One region of the Blautia sp. MCC269 genome, then DNA from elsewhere that is predicted to be linked to it. Evidence: riboswitches for the same ligand, from Rfam matches in the RefSeq annotation. Region 1 holds a riboswitch; the other holds the start of a gene.
What was found. Region 1 has a riboswitch for cobalamin ahead of nikB (nickel ABC transporter permease). Riboswitches for the same ligand answer to the same signal wherever they lie in the genome.
Positions count from the first base shown of each region.

Region 2: it holds a riboswitch for cobalamin, as region 1 does, so the genes downstream of both, GPK88_RS00270 (sirohydrochlorin cobaltochelatase) here and nikB (nickel ABC transporter permease) in region 1, are expected to answer to the same signal.

Region 1 is NZ_WQQE01000039.1:147,432-155,678, reverse strand. It holds gene GPK88_RS13490 (ABC transporter ATP-binding protein) at 1-332, opposite strand, end outside; gene GPK88_RS13485 (ABC transporter ATP-binding protein) at 325-1,110, opposite strand; gene GPK88_RS13480 (ABC transporter substrate-binding protein) at 1,125-2,693, opposite strand; gene nikC (nickel transporter permease) at 2,757-3,584, opposite strand; gene nikB (nickel ABC transporter permease) at 3,585-4,523, opposite strand; cobalamin riboswitch at 4,715-4,904, opposite strand; gene GPK88_RS13465 (M14 family metallopeptidase) at 5,194-6,153, opposite strand; gene hisIE (bifunctional phosphoribosyl-AMP cyclohydrolase/phosphoribosyl-ATP diphosphatase HisIE) at 6,248-7,528, opposite strand; gene hisB (imidazoleglycerol-phosphate dehydratase HisB) at 7,548-8,135, opposite strand; gene hisD (histidinol dehydrogenase) at 8,135-8,247, opposite strand, start outside.
Region 2 is NZ_WQQE01000001.1:54,776-63,022, forward strand. It holds gene GPK88_RS00245 (DUF1002 domain-containing protein) at 1-483, opposite strand, end outside; gene GPK88_RS00250 (ATP-binding cassette domain-containing protein) at 595-1,695, opposite strand; gene GPK88_RS00255 (FecCD family ABC transporter permease) at 1,699-2,718, opposite strand; gene GPK88_RS00260 (ABC transporter substrate-binding protein) at 2,774-3,919, opposite strand; gene GPK88_RS00265 (hypothetical protein) at 3,916-4,929, opposite strand; gene GPK88_RS00270 (sirohydrochlorin cobaltochelatase) at 5,051-6,355, opposite strand; cobalamin riboswitch at 6,512-6,687, opposite strand; gene GPK88_RS00275 (NAD(P)/FAD-dependent oxidoreductase) at 6,940-8,247, opposite strand, start outside.

The DNA.
Region 1 (8,247 bases):
TCCACGATCTTCATTTTCGGGTCAAAAGATGCCAGTGGATCCTGGAATACCATCTGCATATTCTGACGGTTCAGCCAGGTTTCTTTCTTGGAAAGATTGGAGAGATTTTTTCCATGATAAAGGATCTCGCCACTGGTCGGCTTGTCAAGAGAGATGACCATACGGACAAAGGTGGATTTACCACAGCCACTCTCTCCTACGATTCCCAGAGTCTTTCCTTTATAAACATTCAAGTTCACATCATTGCAGGCTGTCAATGTTCTGCCACCGGAAGCCGGGAACTGTTTTACGATATGTTTTGCACTGAGCACGATATCGGATTCCTTAAACATAACGCTGTCCCTCCATTTCCGGCACTGCAGCCAGCAGTTTCTTTGTATAGTCACTGGTCGGATGATTCATGACTTCATCACGTGTTCCCTGATCCACAACTTTTCCGTGCTGCATAACAACCAGCTGATCGGCCATATAAGCCGCTACACCAATGTTATGGGTAACGATGATGATGCCGGTTCCGAAATCATCACGGAGCTCCATCATCTGGCGTACGATCTGTGCCTGCGTGGTTACATCCAGGGCACTGGTCGGCTCATCTGCAAGAAGCAGTTCCGGGTTAAAAGTCATAGCCATGGCAATACCAACTCGCTGGCGCATACCACCGGAAAGCTGGTGAGGATAACTTTTCATGATATTTTCCGCGTCTGGAAGACGCATTTTCTGAAGCATGGAGCAGCCTTTTTTCCATGCTTCTGCTTTGGATACGTCAGTATGTGTACAAATATACTCCACATACTGGCTTCCGATCTTGCGGATCGGATTCAGGGTTCCACCACAATCCTGAAAAATCATGGAAATGCGGGTACCTCTTAAATTTCTCCATTCATCCTTGGTATTGGAAAGCAGGGAATGTCCGTTGAACTGAATATCACCGGCACTGACCCGGCCACCCCCGGCAAGAGCGCCGAGGACAGCACGGATCACGGTTGTTTTTCCACTTCCACTCTCTCCTACAACACTGATGATCTCACCCTTCTTCATGGAAAGATTGAAATGCTCAATGGTAGGTGCCTGCTTTCCGTACTGAACAGAAAGATCCTTGATTTCAAGCATAAATAAACGCTCCTTTACTCGGCAAGAGTGATATCCTTTGTCAGCCAGTAGTAATCCATCGGATACATCTTAACTCCAGTTACTTTCTTATTGGAGAAGAGATAAGTTGTCTCATAACCGAAGAATACAGTTGCTGCATCATCCATAATATCCTGCTGGATGTCGATGATCAGATCTTTTCTTGCATCCTCATCGAATGTCTGAGCAAGCTCATCAAGAAGCTTATCTACATCCGGATTGTTGTATCCTGCAGTATTGTTTGAGGAAGAGCTGTACCAGTTCTCTCTTAAGTAGTTCTCCGGATCACCTGTGTTGGCAACCAGTACGTTCCAGATCAGAAGGTCATACTGACCGGAATCTCTCATGTCAAGAAGTGTCTCATAACTTACAGTATTCAGGTTTACATTGATACCGATCTCTTTCAGGCTGGCCTGTGCTGCCTGTGCGTATACACCAAGCTCTGCACGGCTTGTGTAAATAACGAAATCAAGAACAAGCGGATCTCCGTCCGGAGTCTCTACAAATCCGTCACCGTCAACATCTTTGTATCCAGCTTCCTCAAGAATCTTCTTTGCACCATCCGGATCGTAAGCATTCTCATCGTTCAGATCATCAAATCCAAAGTCAAGTGTTGGCGGAACCGGTGCTTTACCAGCTGTTGCACCACCCTCAAGAAGAGTGTTACAGTATGTCTCTTTGTCAAGTCCGCGGAGAAGTGCCTGGCGAAGTGCCTTGTCGCTGAGTGCATGATCCTCGTTCTGGTTCATAAACGCATAGGTGGAACGAAGAGACTGAAGTTCCTGAATATCATAGTTGTCATTTCCCTCGAACTCAACCAGGTTCTCTGTTTTCAGGTTGTAAGCGATATCGATCTCACCTGTCTGAAGAGCCATGGAACGTGTTGTCTGGTCATCCACACATTTCAGTGTAACTTTGTCAAGGGGAACTTCGCCATCCCAGTAGTTCTCATTCTTTACTACAACACAGGAGTCTGTCGGGCTGAAAGACTCTACTGCGTAAGGTCCTGTACAGATCGGTCCTTCCATTGCAAATGTGGAATCATCGACATTTGTATCAACAATGAGGAACAGCGGGTCTGCAAGGCAGCCAGCCATGTTTGCGTTAGCTCTGTTCAGGTGGAAAATCAGGTTCTGTCCGTCAACTTCGATGTTATCAAGATCAAAGAACTCCGGAACTCGGTCGCTCTTCTCGGCAGTACGCTCGATGGAAGCTTTTACCATCTCCGGTGTCATGTCATCACCGTTGGAGAATTTTACGCCCTCACGGATCTTGAATGTCCATGTTTTTCCATCTTCGCTGTTATCCCACTCTTCTGCAAGACATGGAACGATCTCACCGTGCTCATCGAATTTTGTAAGGCACTCACCGATTGCATAACGGGATACAACCCAGCTGAAATACTGCTCTGTCGGCTCCAGTGTATCTGCAAAGCTTGTTACTCCGATTGTGATTTCCTTATCGCTGTTTTTGTCACCTTTTGCCTGAGCCACTGTTGTCATGGAAAAAGTCATCATACATGCAAGTGTAGCAGCCAGCACTTTTTTAACTACGTTATTTCTCATTTCATCCTCCTAAAGATAAATATACTAATAATAGGGTGTTGGTTTGTTACAGAAAATGTTTTATTAATCCTGGCGTGGATCCAGTACGTCGCGGATGCTGTCTCCAAGCATGTTGAAAACAACCACGCAGATCACAATGGCAATACCAGGGTAGATCATAAGCCATGGCGCTTTTGCCATGTAGGTTCTTCCCTCGTTGAGCATCAGTCCCCACTCCGGTGTCGGCGCAGTTGCACCAAATCCCAGGAAAGAAAGGGAAGCCAGCTCCAGCATCATGGTTCCGATATCTGCTGCCGCAGTTACCACCATCTGTGTTACCATGTTTGGAAGAACATGTACAAGAAGAATCTTCCAGGTCTTTGTTCCGTTTACCACAGCTGCCTCTATGTAAAGACTCTTCTTGACTTTCAGAACCATACTTCTTGCAAGACGGGCATATTTCGTCCAGCTTACAGCCGCGATGGAGATAACGGCATTGACAAGGTTCGGTCCCAGCATACCGGCAATGGCGATGGCCAGCACAAGGCCCGGGAAGGAAATCATCATATCCGCAATGCGCATGATCACCGCATCTACAATACCGCCAAAATATCCGGCAATAACTCCTAAAAATGTACCGATCACAAAAATCACCGCAACCAGACATAAGGTCATGATCAGAGACGTTCTTGTTCCGAAAATAACACGGGAAAGAAGATCTCGCCCAAGTTTGTCTGTTCCAAATGGATGGGCGGAGCTCGGCTCCTGCAGTGATTCGGTCATAACTGCATCCAACGGATCATATGGGGAAAGCTGCGGTGCAAAGATCGCAACACCGATCACCACAAGACCCAGAATAAAGAAAAGAGTGAATTGTTTGTTTTCTTTGAATATTCGTAATACTTTTTTCAATTATCTATCCTCCTTAAGTCTTGGATCGAGATAAGTGTAGGACAGATCCACAAGCAGGTTGATGCACATGTACAGGATCGCGATCCAGAGTACATAGCCCTGTACAAGAGGATAGTCACGACAGGAAATTGCCTTTACTGCCATATTTCCCATTCCCGGCCAGTTGTAAATGATCTCTACAACTGCGGTACCTCCAAGAAGGCTTCCAAGGGAAAGACCCAGCAGCGTTACCAGCGGAAGCATTACATTAGGAAGAACATGTTTCCAGAGAATTACGCTTTCCTTAATTCCACGCATTCTCGCACCTGTTACATAATCCTGGTGAAGTTCCTCCAGTACCGCACTTCTTACCTGTCGGGTATATTTTGCAGACATGGCAAGTGCAAGGGTGAGCGCCGGAAGAATCATGGATTTGAAATCTGTACTGCCTCCTGCCACGTTGATCCAGCGAAGCTGAACACCGAAGATACTGAGAAGGATCAGCCCCAGCCAGAAGCTTGGAACAGATACTCCCACAAAAGTAATCCCTCTTACAAAATAATCCGGGAATTTGTTCTGATATACAGCGGCCAGAATTCCAAGTGGTATGGAAATAATGACCATCATCAGAAGTGCCAGCAGTGACATCTTCAGTGTGGGCCAGAAACAGGATACCAGTTTATCTGTTACCGGCATTTTGAAAGAATAGGACTGTCCCATATCTCCTGTTACAACACCTTTCAGCCAGGAACCATACTGCACAAGAAATGGCTGGTCAAGGCCGAGATCATGTCTTGTCTGTTCCAGAAGTTCCGGTGTTGGAAGATTACCACACTCTGTCAACATGATCTCCGCAGGATCACCAGGTGACAGGTAGGTCAGTCCAAATGTGAAAAAGCTGATTCCAAATAATACAATGATAATCTGGAGAAATCTTTTTCCTACTTGTTTCTTTGTCACGTTTTACTCCTTTCCTCATTTGATGTGATTTTTAGCATAGCCGTTTCAACTTATATAAGATAATAATAAAACTATAATGGGATTCTTTATATGCAGAAAATGCATGGAATTTTAGAAATACGCACGAAAAAAGCCCGTGACGAAATACGGGCACACACAAAAAAACATGCTTCCTATCTTCCGTAAGAATCATCTTAAAACAATTACAAGCAGGTCTCCTGACTCAGGCTCCTCACCCTCAGACACCTTCCCGGCCCTATTTCTCACGCACCCGGCCAGTGGTATTTTATCTGAGGATTCCCCATTACAGTGACGGGATCGTACCGGATTTATACCGGTTTCCCTATTAATCCTCTCGGAACTTGCAACGACTGATGTAAAAATCAGCAAATGCTGTTAAATTACGCGCATTATTATATGATAGATCCACGGAGTTTGTCTATAGAAAAATGTTATATTTTTAGAATATTTATCAATTTTGTCAAAGTTATTTGAATTGTACATATACCCCGTTAGGTATTTAACAACTGAATTTATCCGATCTGTCAAAAAAATACGGATTTTACACGTTTGTTTTTGCAAATAGAACAGCAAACGGTAAAATCCGGTTTTCTTATCGTTTCTATAGGAATTGAATAAAACAATTTTTGGTGGAAAAGCTCTGCAAATATCAGGTCAGAGTCTCCGTGATCGCTGCATATGCGATCATTGGTCCGTCTTCAATAATGTTCAGACTGGCTGTTTGATAAAGTACGACTCCGTTTTCAGTTGCAATAGATGTGTAAAGTAAATTCCCATAGTAATCTCTCAGTTCACCCAGTTCTTCCCCCTTAAAAAAGTATTCTCCAGGCTTCTTGGACGGATACCAGCATCCGGTATACGGCGCATATTCATAGACTACATTTTCAAGAAGCATCTGACGGTAATGCTTCAGACCATGACACGCCTTTCCCTGGAGATGAAAAACAAGGTGACGGACGTCTCTTTTATCCTGTTCTACTTCCTCCCAGGTCCAGTAGCTGTGTCCGCCCCTCTCTATGAGAATGCTTGGAATGCCAAGAGAAGAGGCATAATTGTAGGCACCACCTGTAGCGGTTGTGGAACGAACTACGTATTTTACACCGATATGCCTTGCCATATGTAAGGACTTCTCCGCGGTCTCTTCATCTACAACGCCTACATAATAAACATATGGATGAAGTTGCTCGTATCCGTCTCCGCTGTGCAGATCAATATAATAGTCCGTTATGGAAAAAAGTTTCGTCACCATGGTATAGGCAATGCGGTCTGCAGCTGTTCCCTCAGGATCTCCAGGAAAAACGCGGTTCAGATTCTTACTGTCCTCATAAACCATACTCATGGTACGATGTTCAAATCCACTGACATTGACCAGCGGAATGATGATCACATTTCCCTTCAGTTCCTCCGGCTGAAATTCTTTCGCAAGTTCCATTGCCGCCTGGATTCCCACATACTCGGCGCTGTGTATTCCTGCTGTGATCAGGATCGTTGGTCCATCTTCCACTCCGCAGATCACAGTAGCCGGCATTGCCATGCCGCATCCTGTGATCTCAATCTTACCTTGTGCTTTTTCTCCTTTTTCGATCACCCAGTCATCAATTTTGATCATTGGCTGTTTCCCTTTCCCTTTTTCTTATATTTCCGCACTTTGTTTCGATAAGTATACCATGCCTAACCAAAATTGTATATGTCTTTTTTTAATTCTATCTTTTTGCCAGTTCTCTGGTGATCTCTTCCCAGCTGACTCCCTTCTCCACCATAAGTACCATCATATGATAAAGAAAATCAGAAATCTCGTATTTGATCTCTTCTTTGTCCGGATTTTTGGCTGCAATGACGATCTCTGTACATTCTTCACCGACTTTTTTCAGGATCTTGTCAATTCCCTTATCAAAAAGATAATTGGTATAGGAACCTTCCTTCGGATTCGCTTTCCGGTCTGTGATCACATCGTACACATTCTGGAATACGTGGAGTGGATTGGTATCATCGTACTCTTTCTTCATCAGTGGTTTAAAGAAACAGGTACGGTTTCCTGTATGGCAGGCAGCCCCCACCTGATCCACCTTGGCAAGAATTGTATCATTGTCACAGTCAATGGTAAGAGATTTTACATACTGTACATGGCCGGATGTCAGGCCTTTGGTCCAGAGTTCATTCCGACTGCGGCTCCAGTATGTCATTTTTCCCAATTTCAGTGTGGTATCAAAAGCCAGTTCATTCATATAGGCCAGCATCAGCACTTCATCTGTCCGGTAATCCTGGACAATAACTGGAACCATTCCATCACTGTTTAATTTAAAATCGGACCATGCAATATTGCTTTTATAGGTATTCACCGGAATTCCGGCTTTTTCGCAGGTCTCTTTTAATGTATGCAAATCATTTTCAAGGCTGCTCACATAAGCACCGCAAAGTCCGGACACGGCGGTTTCCCCTAAAAGCTCCAGAACTTTTTCCTGACTGCTTTCGTCCGTGTGGAGAACAATGGAAATCTGCGAAATCTGTGCGATTTCATTTTCCACTGTATCCAGAGCCAGAACACTGTCTGCATAAGTTTCGATCAGCTCCTGATTTTCTGTAAATTCCTTCAGATCAGAAATACTGATCATCATACGTTCTTTTCCAAAACGTCTGGATACTTCCTCAAGAAGCTCAATATTACTTTTCTTTGAAAAATTTAATACAACCTTGGCACAGCCTGCATAGATCAGTTTTTTTACGTCTTCCATACGTTTGATGTTTCCTGCTGCGATCACCGGGATCTCGGATGCCTGGCAGATATCCCGGATCTTTCCGATCGCACGGTCATGCTCAGCATCTGCGGAAGAAAAGTCAAACACCAGAAGCTCATCTGCTCCATTGTCGCCGTAAAATTTTGCAAGTGTCTCTACATTTCCATCTCCGAAAAGATTTCTCTGTCCAAATCCTGTTACTGCCTTTTCTGCCTGAAGATAAAGGCATGGGATCAACTGTTTGTTCATAAGTAGTCTCCTTTATGTATCAGAGGCTTCCCTTGGTAGAAAGCACGTCTGTGATCCGGGAATCGTACTGTGTTGCCGCATCAAGGGCTTTGGCAAAACTCTTAAACATAGCCTCTGCCACATGATGGCTGTTTCCGCCGGAAAGAACTTTGATGTGAAGATTCATTGCTGCGGAATAAGACACTGCATAAAAGAATTCCTTCACCATCTCGGTTGCCATATCTCCTATTTTCTCCGTGGAAAACTCCGCATCCCATCCAAGATAAGGTCTTCCGGAAAGATCCACTGCACAGAGCACCAGAACTTCATCCATGGGAAGAATACAGCTGCCATAACGTTTGATTCCTTTTTTGTCCCCAACTGCCTCACGGATCGCATTTCCAAGGACAATACCTGTATCTTCAATAGTATGATGATCATCCACATTCAGGTCACCGTGTACTCTCAAAGTAAGATCATACAGTCCATGACGCGTAAAACCGTCCAGCATATGATCAAAAAAGCCAATACCTGTATCAATATCGGAACTTCCTGTTCCGTCAATATTCAGCTGCAGACGGATCTGTGTTTCTTTTGTGTTTCTTTCGATCAGTGCTTCTCTTGCCATTATTCGTTCTCCTTATCCTCTTCCTCAAAACGGACTGCAATGGAGTTTGCGTGTGCAGTCAGCTGTTCCGATGTGGCAAACTGGATAATGTCCTTGTGGATCTTCCGGAGTG
Region 2 (8,247 bases), on a different contig from region 1:
GGTCTTGGTCTCATCCAGCTTCTGTCCGCTGGCTTTTTCATAGGCCATCTGAATACCTGTGAGGGCACCTGTTCCGGATACTTCCATCGGGCATGCCGCAACAACTTCACAGTTCTTAACTCCGGATGTGGAAAGTGAGCTGGCGATCATATTACCGGTTACCCAGTTCAGATTGGCTGTACGAACCTTGATTCCACCGGACTGTGTAGGTTTTACGTAAGCGCAGCTTAAGGTTCTGGAACCGATCTGTGACTGTGGTGCGATATTATCCAGATGATTATGTTCATCCTGATTGGTAATGGTCATAATCTGTACCTGATCCGCACTTACATTAAAATATTTCATCATGGTCTGCTTCTGGGCATCTGTGAGGTCTGCACCCAGTGTTACTACTTTTGATGCATCCGCAAATACAGGGTTTACACTTCCTGCCACAAGGCATGCACTGCAGAGAATTGCTGCAATCAGATTTCTTTTCTTCATGAAATTTCCCTCCATATATAAATTCCGGACTGCCGTTTTTTCTGTTTCATATTATAGCACAGATATATGGGAATTTGTAATTTATGTTCTCTTATTTTCTTACAGATATTTTCACAGTTTCTGTAATTTTCCCATCTGTTCTGCTTTTTTTATTAATTCCCGGTTTTTCTCATTTACAGGGCCAAAGTCCTTCAGAGGACAGTAAACTTCCCGGCATTTTTCCATAACCTCCAGTGCTTTTCTGTAATTTTCTTCAGAAATACACTGAAACGGCTTCTCTGTAATAGTCTCTGCAGCCAGCTCTTTTGCTACCTGATAATCTGCGTCATTGGTATGAAGAATTCCCGTTGCAAAGGGGATTCCCTGGCGCTGTAGTTTCCGGTACACCGGGATTCCGCTTCCGTTTCCGCCAATTACAAACACCTGGGGTTCCCCTGCCGGTGGTTCCATTTCCACGCAGCCGAACTCTGCGTTGTAGCTTCCACGGGTAATTCCATAAAGTCTGCGGATATAATCCGAGGTAAAAATCTCTTCCGGCGCTCCGTATTTTTCAATGTGGTCTCCATGCACACAGATCACCTGGTCAGAAATCTTCTGAGCAAGATCCAGCTCATGGAGAGACATGATCACAGTCATCTGTTTTTCCAGTACCATCTTTTTCAAGATTGCAAGAAGCTCCAGTTTGTGGCGGATATCCAGGAAGGAAGTCGGCTCATCCAGAATGATGATCTCCGGTTCCTGGCAGATGGCACGTGCCAGAAGAATACGCTGACGCTGTCCGTCACTGATGGCTGTGAAATCCCGGTCTTTCAGATCCCAGGCATGAACCATCTCCATGGCATTTTTCACTTTTTTCTTATCCTCCGGGGAAAGGATTCCCAGAGTTCCGGTATACGGATAACGTCCGGTGGATACCACATCTTCACAGGTCATAAGTTCCGGACGCATGCGCTCAGTAAGCACTACAGCTAGCTTCCTGGAAACTTCTTTGTTTGTCATGCGGCTCATCTGTTCCTGTTCCAGATATACGGTTCCACTGATCAGGGAAAGCTGTCTTGTGATACTCTTCAGGATCGTGGATTTTCCGGCGCCGTTGGGACCGATCAGTGTGAGGATTTCTCCTTTATTTAGCTGAATATTGATCTCTTTGATCAGCGGTTTTCCGTCATACCCTACGGTCAGCTGATCGGTATAAAAAAAATATGATTTCATGGTTTATATCCTCTGCTGTCTGCGAATCATGATATAGATAACTACCGGTGCTCCGAAAACTGCCGTCACAGAACTGATGCTCAGCTCCGTCGGTGCAAATACGGTTCTTGCAATCAGGTCACAGAACAGGCAGAACACTGCACCGCCTAAGAAACAGGCCGGGATCACAAGCAGCGGTTTTGCTGTTTTTAAAAGACTTTTTGCAATGTGGGGCACAGCGATTCCCACGAAAGAGATCGGCCCTGCAAATGCAGTCACACAGGCAGAAAGAATACTTGAAAGCAGAATCAGAAGGATCCGGAACACTTTGATATTAACTCCCATATTCTGTGCGTAAGTCTCGCCCAGCTGATAAGCGCTGATGGGTTTTGACATAAAAAATACGATCACCATGGTAAGAAATACCACCACAGCCATAGTACGCACATTGCCCCAGGTCATACCGGAAAAACTTCCCAGTGACCAGTTGTGGAGATTCACGATGTTGGAATCATCCGCAAACGTCACCACAAAGTCCGTGATGGCCGAACAGATATAACCGATCATAACACCACTGATGACCAGCATGGACATATTGTGGACTTTTTTTGCCACAAGAAGCACAAAGCCCATGGAGATCATGGAACCGGCAAAAGCAGCCAGGATCATGGCTCCGGAACCGATGGATACCGATCTGCTCAAAAGAAAGATCATCAGAAAAGCCACAATCAGCTTGGCTCCGGAAGAAATTCCCAACACGAAAGGTCCCGCGATAGGGTTATTAAAAAAGGTCTGCAGCAGAAATCCGGAAACAGAAAGTGCTCCGCCGAGGATGATAACTGCCAGAATTCTTGGAAGACGGATCTCCCAGACAATATTATAAGAAGTTTCATCTCCCTGATGCCGGAATATGATATTCAGGATCTCCTGCACAGAGAGGTGGATACTTCCGGAATTTACATTCCATATAAATAAAAAGATCAAAAGTACCGCAAGGATCACAAAAGAGATCCCATATCGGACCGCGCGTTTTCTGTCATTCATTTTTTCTGGTACACTCCTCTTCTGTGGTGTAATTCGTGTAAAGCCGTATTTTCGTTTATTTCAGTTTGTGCATGTAAGTCAGGTTATCTAGGGAATCATCATCCGTGGTCAGCATGGTGTGGATATCCTCGATCATGGTTCCAAGTCCTGTGGTCTCCTGGAAAAGGTTTTTGCCTGTGCACCAGACATTTCCGTTCTTCACTGCCTTGAAATCCGCAAGGAGCTCGCTTTTGGAAAGAAGTTCATCGATGGTCTGAAGCTCTCCGTCAATGGTACTGTTGTAGATGATATAATCCGCATCTTTTGCCTTGGCATAGAATTCTTCCATCTGCATGTTCATGGTGGAAAGGGCATTGTCACTCTCTCCCGTATCTTCCGGAACGTAATTTCCACCTGCAAGGGAGATCATCTCTGAAACATAGTCGCCGCTTTTTCTTACATTTACCGCGCCTACGGAGTTGATATAAAAGAACGCTACGGTCTTATCTGTTTTATCTGCTGTAAGCACGTTATCCAGTTTGTCTGTCTGCTCTTTGAAAACTTTTTCTGCCACATCTTCTTTTCCAAGAAGGACTGCGTAAAGTTTCATCCACTCGGTTCTTCCAAGGGGATGGCTTTCATAGCTGGAACGTTCCACCATTACAGGGATTCCGAACTGTTCCAGTTTCTCCTGGACTTCCGGATTGTGATGGATCATGGTGGATTCAATGGCAAGGTCACAGCCTTCGTTCAAAATCAGCTCATAATCCGGGGCACTGTACTTGCCGGCGTAGATCATCTTTTTCTGCTCCATGGCGTCTTTGGCTTCCTGGATATACCATCCGTCTTCCTTGGTTCCGGAAAGTTTGATGCTGTCGATCCCGTCAATGGCCCGGAAAAGATCCATGGCCGAAGTTGCAACCAGATAAATGTTGTTTAACGGCTGTTTTAAGACTGCAATATCAGAATCCAGTCCCTCCGGTGCTTCTTTTCCCTCGGGAACTACAAGAAACTGCCCTTCCTGATCGATGGTGATCAGTGCATAGCCGTCGTTATAGTAATCCACATTGAATTCCTTGGCATAGGAAAGCTCCATGCTGTGGTCGAAAGTGAGGCCCGGAATATCCGCTGGCTTATGTTCTGTCTCTGCGGCCTGCACGGCAAACGCGCAGCCCAGAACAAGCGTCAGCGTCAGAAATATGTATGAAATTATTTTTTTCATTTTTCTTCCTTTTTCATGCTTGAAGAATCAAAGTTCAAGGTGTAGTCGATCTCGTGAGGAGTACTCATGGCTACGGTATCTGCAGTCACTTCCATCTCTGTGTCAAAAACAGTCACCGGAATCTCAAATGTGGAATTTCCGTCTTTGTTCACCGGCTCATATTTTTCGCCATCCACGATCATGTAATCGTAATTCGGGCTGCTCCAGATGATGGTTGCTGTAGCTTCTTTGTCTTTGATCTCTACTTTGGCCGGAGATTCTACCGTTGCTCTTCCGGTTCCGCCTGTGAGGGTTACATCAAATTCGTAAGTTCCGTCTTCCAGTTTCAGATCTTCCAGCTTTTTTCCCTCAGATTTCTTGTCATCGGAAGTTTTCTCATCTTTGGAAACATCTGCTTTTTCTGCGTTCTCCTTGTCGGAGGAGTCTTCTTTTTTGTCTGTATCATCAGTTGTTTCTTCCACATCACCTGTCTTTACAGGATTTTTGACGCTGACTTTATGGTCATACCATTTACCTTTTTCTCCCAGAAGTGCCACATCAAATTCCTCATCAATGGCAGGTACCGGGATATCAAACCCGTAAACTTCCTCTGTATAACCGTCGCTGTATTTTACTGTATCTGTGGTAGGTTCAATGATCTCGGCGCCATCCTTCTGTGCATCTTCTGCAGTTCCTGCAAACAGATTTACGATCTTCTTGGAAACCAGGCTTACATGGATGGTCATCTTGCCATCTTTGACCGTAAGCTCTCCTTTTTCGTCATTGGCCTCATTTACATGGAACATACTGCTGTCTGTGTCAAACTCTGCTGTATAAACACCATCTTCTAGGGTATCTGTCTTGGCTGCGTCTGCCTCTTTCTCATTGGAAGCTTCTGCATCCTCTTTGGAATCGTTTTTGGCAGATTCGGTTTTTGCGGAATCTGTTGCAGCCATTGCAGGCACAGAGCCAAGGGCCATGGCTGATGCACTTACCATTGCAAGGATTAAGTTTACATAACGTTTTTTCATAATAATCTTCTCCCTTCCATAGATACAGCAATCTGCCCGGAAGACAGTCTTCCTGATCTTTCCGGGCAGTTACATGGATTTCTTATAGGTATCTGAGCTCACTCAGATCGTTTCATATTTATTATTCTGCGGAATCCTCAGCGGAATCAGCCTCTGTATCTGCTGCTGCGTCAGAATCTGCGGACTCATCTGTGCTTCCGATGGAGTCGATAGCTGCTTTTGTATGATCTACATAAAGCTGCTCAACAGCCTCGATACGTCCAAGACCTGCGATCTGTGTATCAACATTCTCGAAGTTTCCGGATGCTACAAACTGGCTCTTCCAGGAATCCTCATCATCACCGGCCATATCGTTGTTTGCATGGTCTCCGGCAACAACCATCAGCGGACGAAGAACAACGTTCTTGTATCCTGCCTCTTTTACCTTCTCGATAACCTTGTCGCAGGCTGTATCTTCCGGTTTACCCTCTACAGTACCGATGAATGCGTTCTTGAATCCAAGGTTTTCCATCTGTGTCTGCATCTGATCGTATGTAATGTTAGCTGTATGAGATGTTCCATGTCCCATGAATACGAATGCTGTGCCAGCCTCAGCTGCTGCATCCATGCTGTCAAATCCGGCTTCTTTGCAAGCCTCATCTGTGATTGCCTGAGCAACGGCTTTCTTGTCATCGTTGATCACGGTTGCATCGTCTCCAACCTCACCGAGCATTGGCTCTGCGATAGCTACAGACTCGAATTTATCTTTATAGCCATTGATCGCTTCTGTCATCTCATCGTACTCAGCACCATGCATCAGATGAGTAGGCTGTACAACCAGATTCTTAACACCATTCTCTACTGCACGGTCAAGAGCCTGCTGCATGTTATCGATCACTTCATCATCTCTTGCCTCTACATGGTTGATGATGATCTGTGCTGTAAATGCTCTTCTTACAGACCAGTCCGGATAAGCTTCTGCAAGAGCATCCTCGATTCCTTTGACATCCTCTGCACGGCTGTCATTGAAGGAAGTACCAAAGCTTACAACAAGAAGTTCATTCTCACCGATCTCATCCTGGTTACGCGGATCGTCCTTGGAAGCGTCTCCTGTGTCACGTCCGAAGTAATCCGGATCAGCGTTCTCGCCCTCTACCAGTTCTTTCTGAGCGTCTGTCAGAGCATCCCATGCTTCTTTGGCTGCCTTGCAATCCTCATCTGTTGTGTCAGTTCTCTCCTGAACATAGATCTTGTCGATCAGAGCTGCTACATTGTCAGCTGCTTTCTGGTCTTCATCAGAAGCCTCTGTGGTATCAGCTGCCTCAGTACTCTCATCTGCGCTCTCTTCTGTAGCGGAATCATCTGCTGCCATTGCTGTTGTAGCTGCACCCATAGAGCATGTCATGGAAACTGCGAGCATCAGAGCTAACATTGTTTTTCTTTTCATTTCTTATCGTCCTCTTTTCATGTATTTCCAGAATACTGATATGTACAAAAAAACGGCTGCTTTCTGCGGCCGCCTGCTCACACACGATTCTCTCGCAATACACATAAAAAGAAGTTCTGTATTGTTATTGAGAATACAGATTCGTAGACCGCGAATCCTGGATCTCACAATAAGGCAGTTCTCCTGACTTGGTTCCACACTGCTTTCCCTTCCCGGTTTCCCAGTGGTATTTAAAAACAGCTCCCCGTTCACAGTGACGGTATCGTTCCGGATTCTCACCGGATTCTCTTTTGCACATCCGACTGGACGCAACCTTATTGCCATAACATTTGTACATATTCGATTTTACCTGGTTACTTATTCTTTTACCACAAAATCACAAAATTGTCAAGATTGCTGTCGGACGAATTATGGTGCTTCCCCTGCATTTGTCAGTTATTTTCAACATACTCCTTTCAATATTCATGCACATTATGCATGGTTTTATATGATTTATGTTTTTTATTTATGGTACAGTGATTTCCTACAACATAAAAGCAGCCCCTTTCCGCCATCACTGTGACAGCAGAAAAGGGCCGCTCATATTATTTACTGAAGTACTCCTGCTCCAGGTATCTGGCTACATAGATACCGCTGGCGGATGCATGGGAAAGAGAATGTGTCACACCGCTGCAGTCTCCGATAACAAAGAGACCTTTGTGGCAGGTTTCCAGATTCTCATCGATCTCAACTTCCATGTTGTAGAATTTAACCTCAACACCATAAAGCAGAGTATCGTCATCTGCTGTTCCAGGTGCGATCTTATCCAGAGCATAGATCATCTCGATGATTCCATCCAGGATACGCTTCGGCATAACAAGGCTTAAGTCTCCCGGTGTTGCGGAAAGAGTCGGTGTTACGAAGCTTTCCTCAATACGTGCTTTTGTGCTTCGTCTTCCACGGATCAGATCTCCGAAACGCTGTACCATAACACCACCGCCAAGCATGTTGGAAAGTCTTGCGATGCTCTCACCATATCCGTTGCTGTCATGGAACGGCTCTGAGAAATGTTTGGATACCAGAAGCGCAAAGTTTGTATTGTTGGTGTGTTTTGCAGGATCTTCATAGCTGTGGCCGTTTACTGTGATGATTCCATTGGTGTTCTCATTAACCACAACACCTCTCGGGTTCATACAGAAAGTACGGACCATATCCTCAAACTTCTCGGTTCTGTAAACGATCTTGCTCTCGTAAAGCTCATCGGTCAGACGGCTGAACACCTCTGCCGGAAGCTCCACACGGACACCGATATCCACACGGTTGGAAAGTGTGGGGATCTTAAGATCTGTACATACAGTCTCCATCCATTTACTTCCGCTTCGTCCCGCGGAGATGATGCAGTAAGTTCCCTCGTAACGCTCATCACCTACAACAACTGCATAGCCGTCTTCTGTTTTCTCCACTTTGTCAACGGACGCGTCAAAATAGAAATCTACATGGGCTTTCATCTTGTCATAGAGATTCTGAAGTACTACATAGTTGATATCCGTTCCCAGGTGGCGGACAGATGCATCCAGAAGATGCAGGCCGTTCTGAAGACAAAGCTTACGGATCTCACTGTTTGTGGTGGAATAAAGCTTGGTTCCCTCTCCACCATACATCAGATTCAGTTTATCTACATATTCCATCAGTTCTGTGGCTGTATCCTTGCCAATATGCTGATACAGCGTTCCGCCAAACTGATTGGTGATATTATATTTTCCATCGGAGAAAGCGCCTGCACCGCCAAATCCTTTCATGATTGCACATGTTTTACAGTGGATACAAGATTTTACTTTCTTTCCGTCAATAGGACATTTTCTTTTTTCCAGAGGATGGCCGGCTTCAAAAACCGCGATCTTTTTCTCCGGATC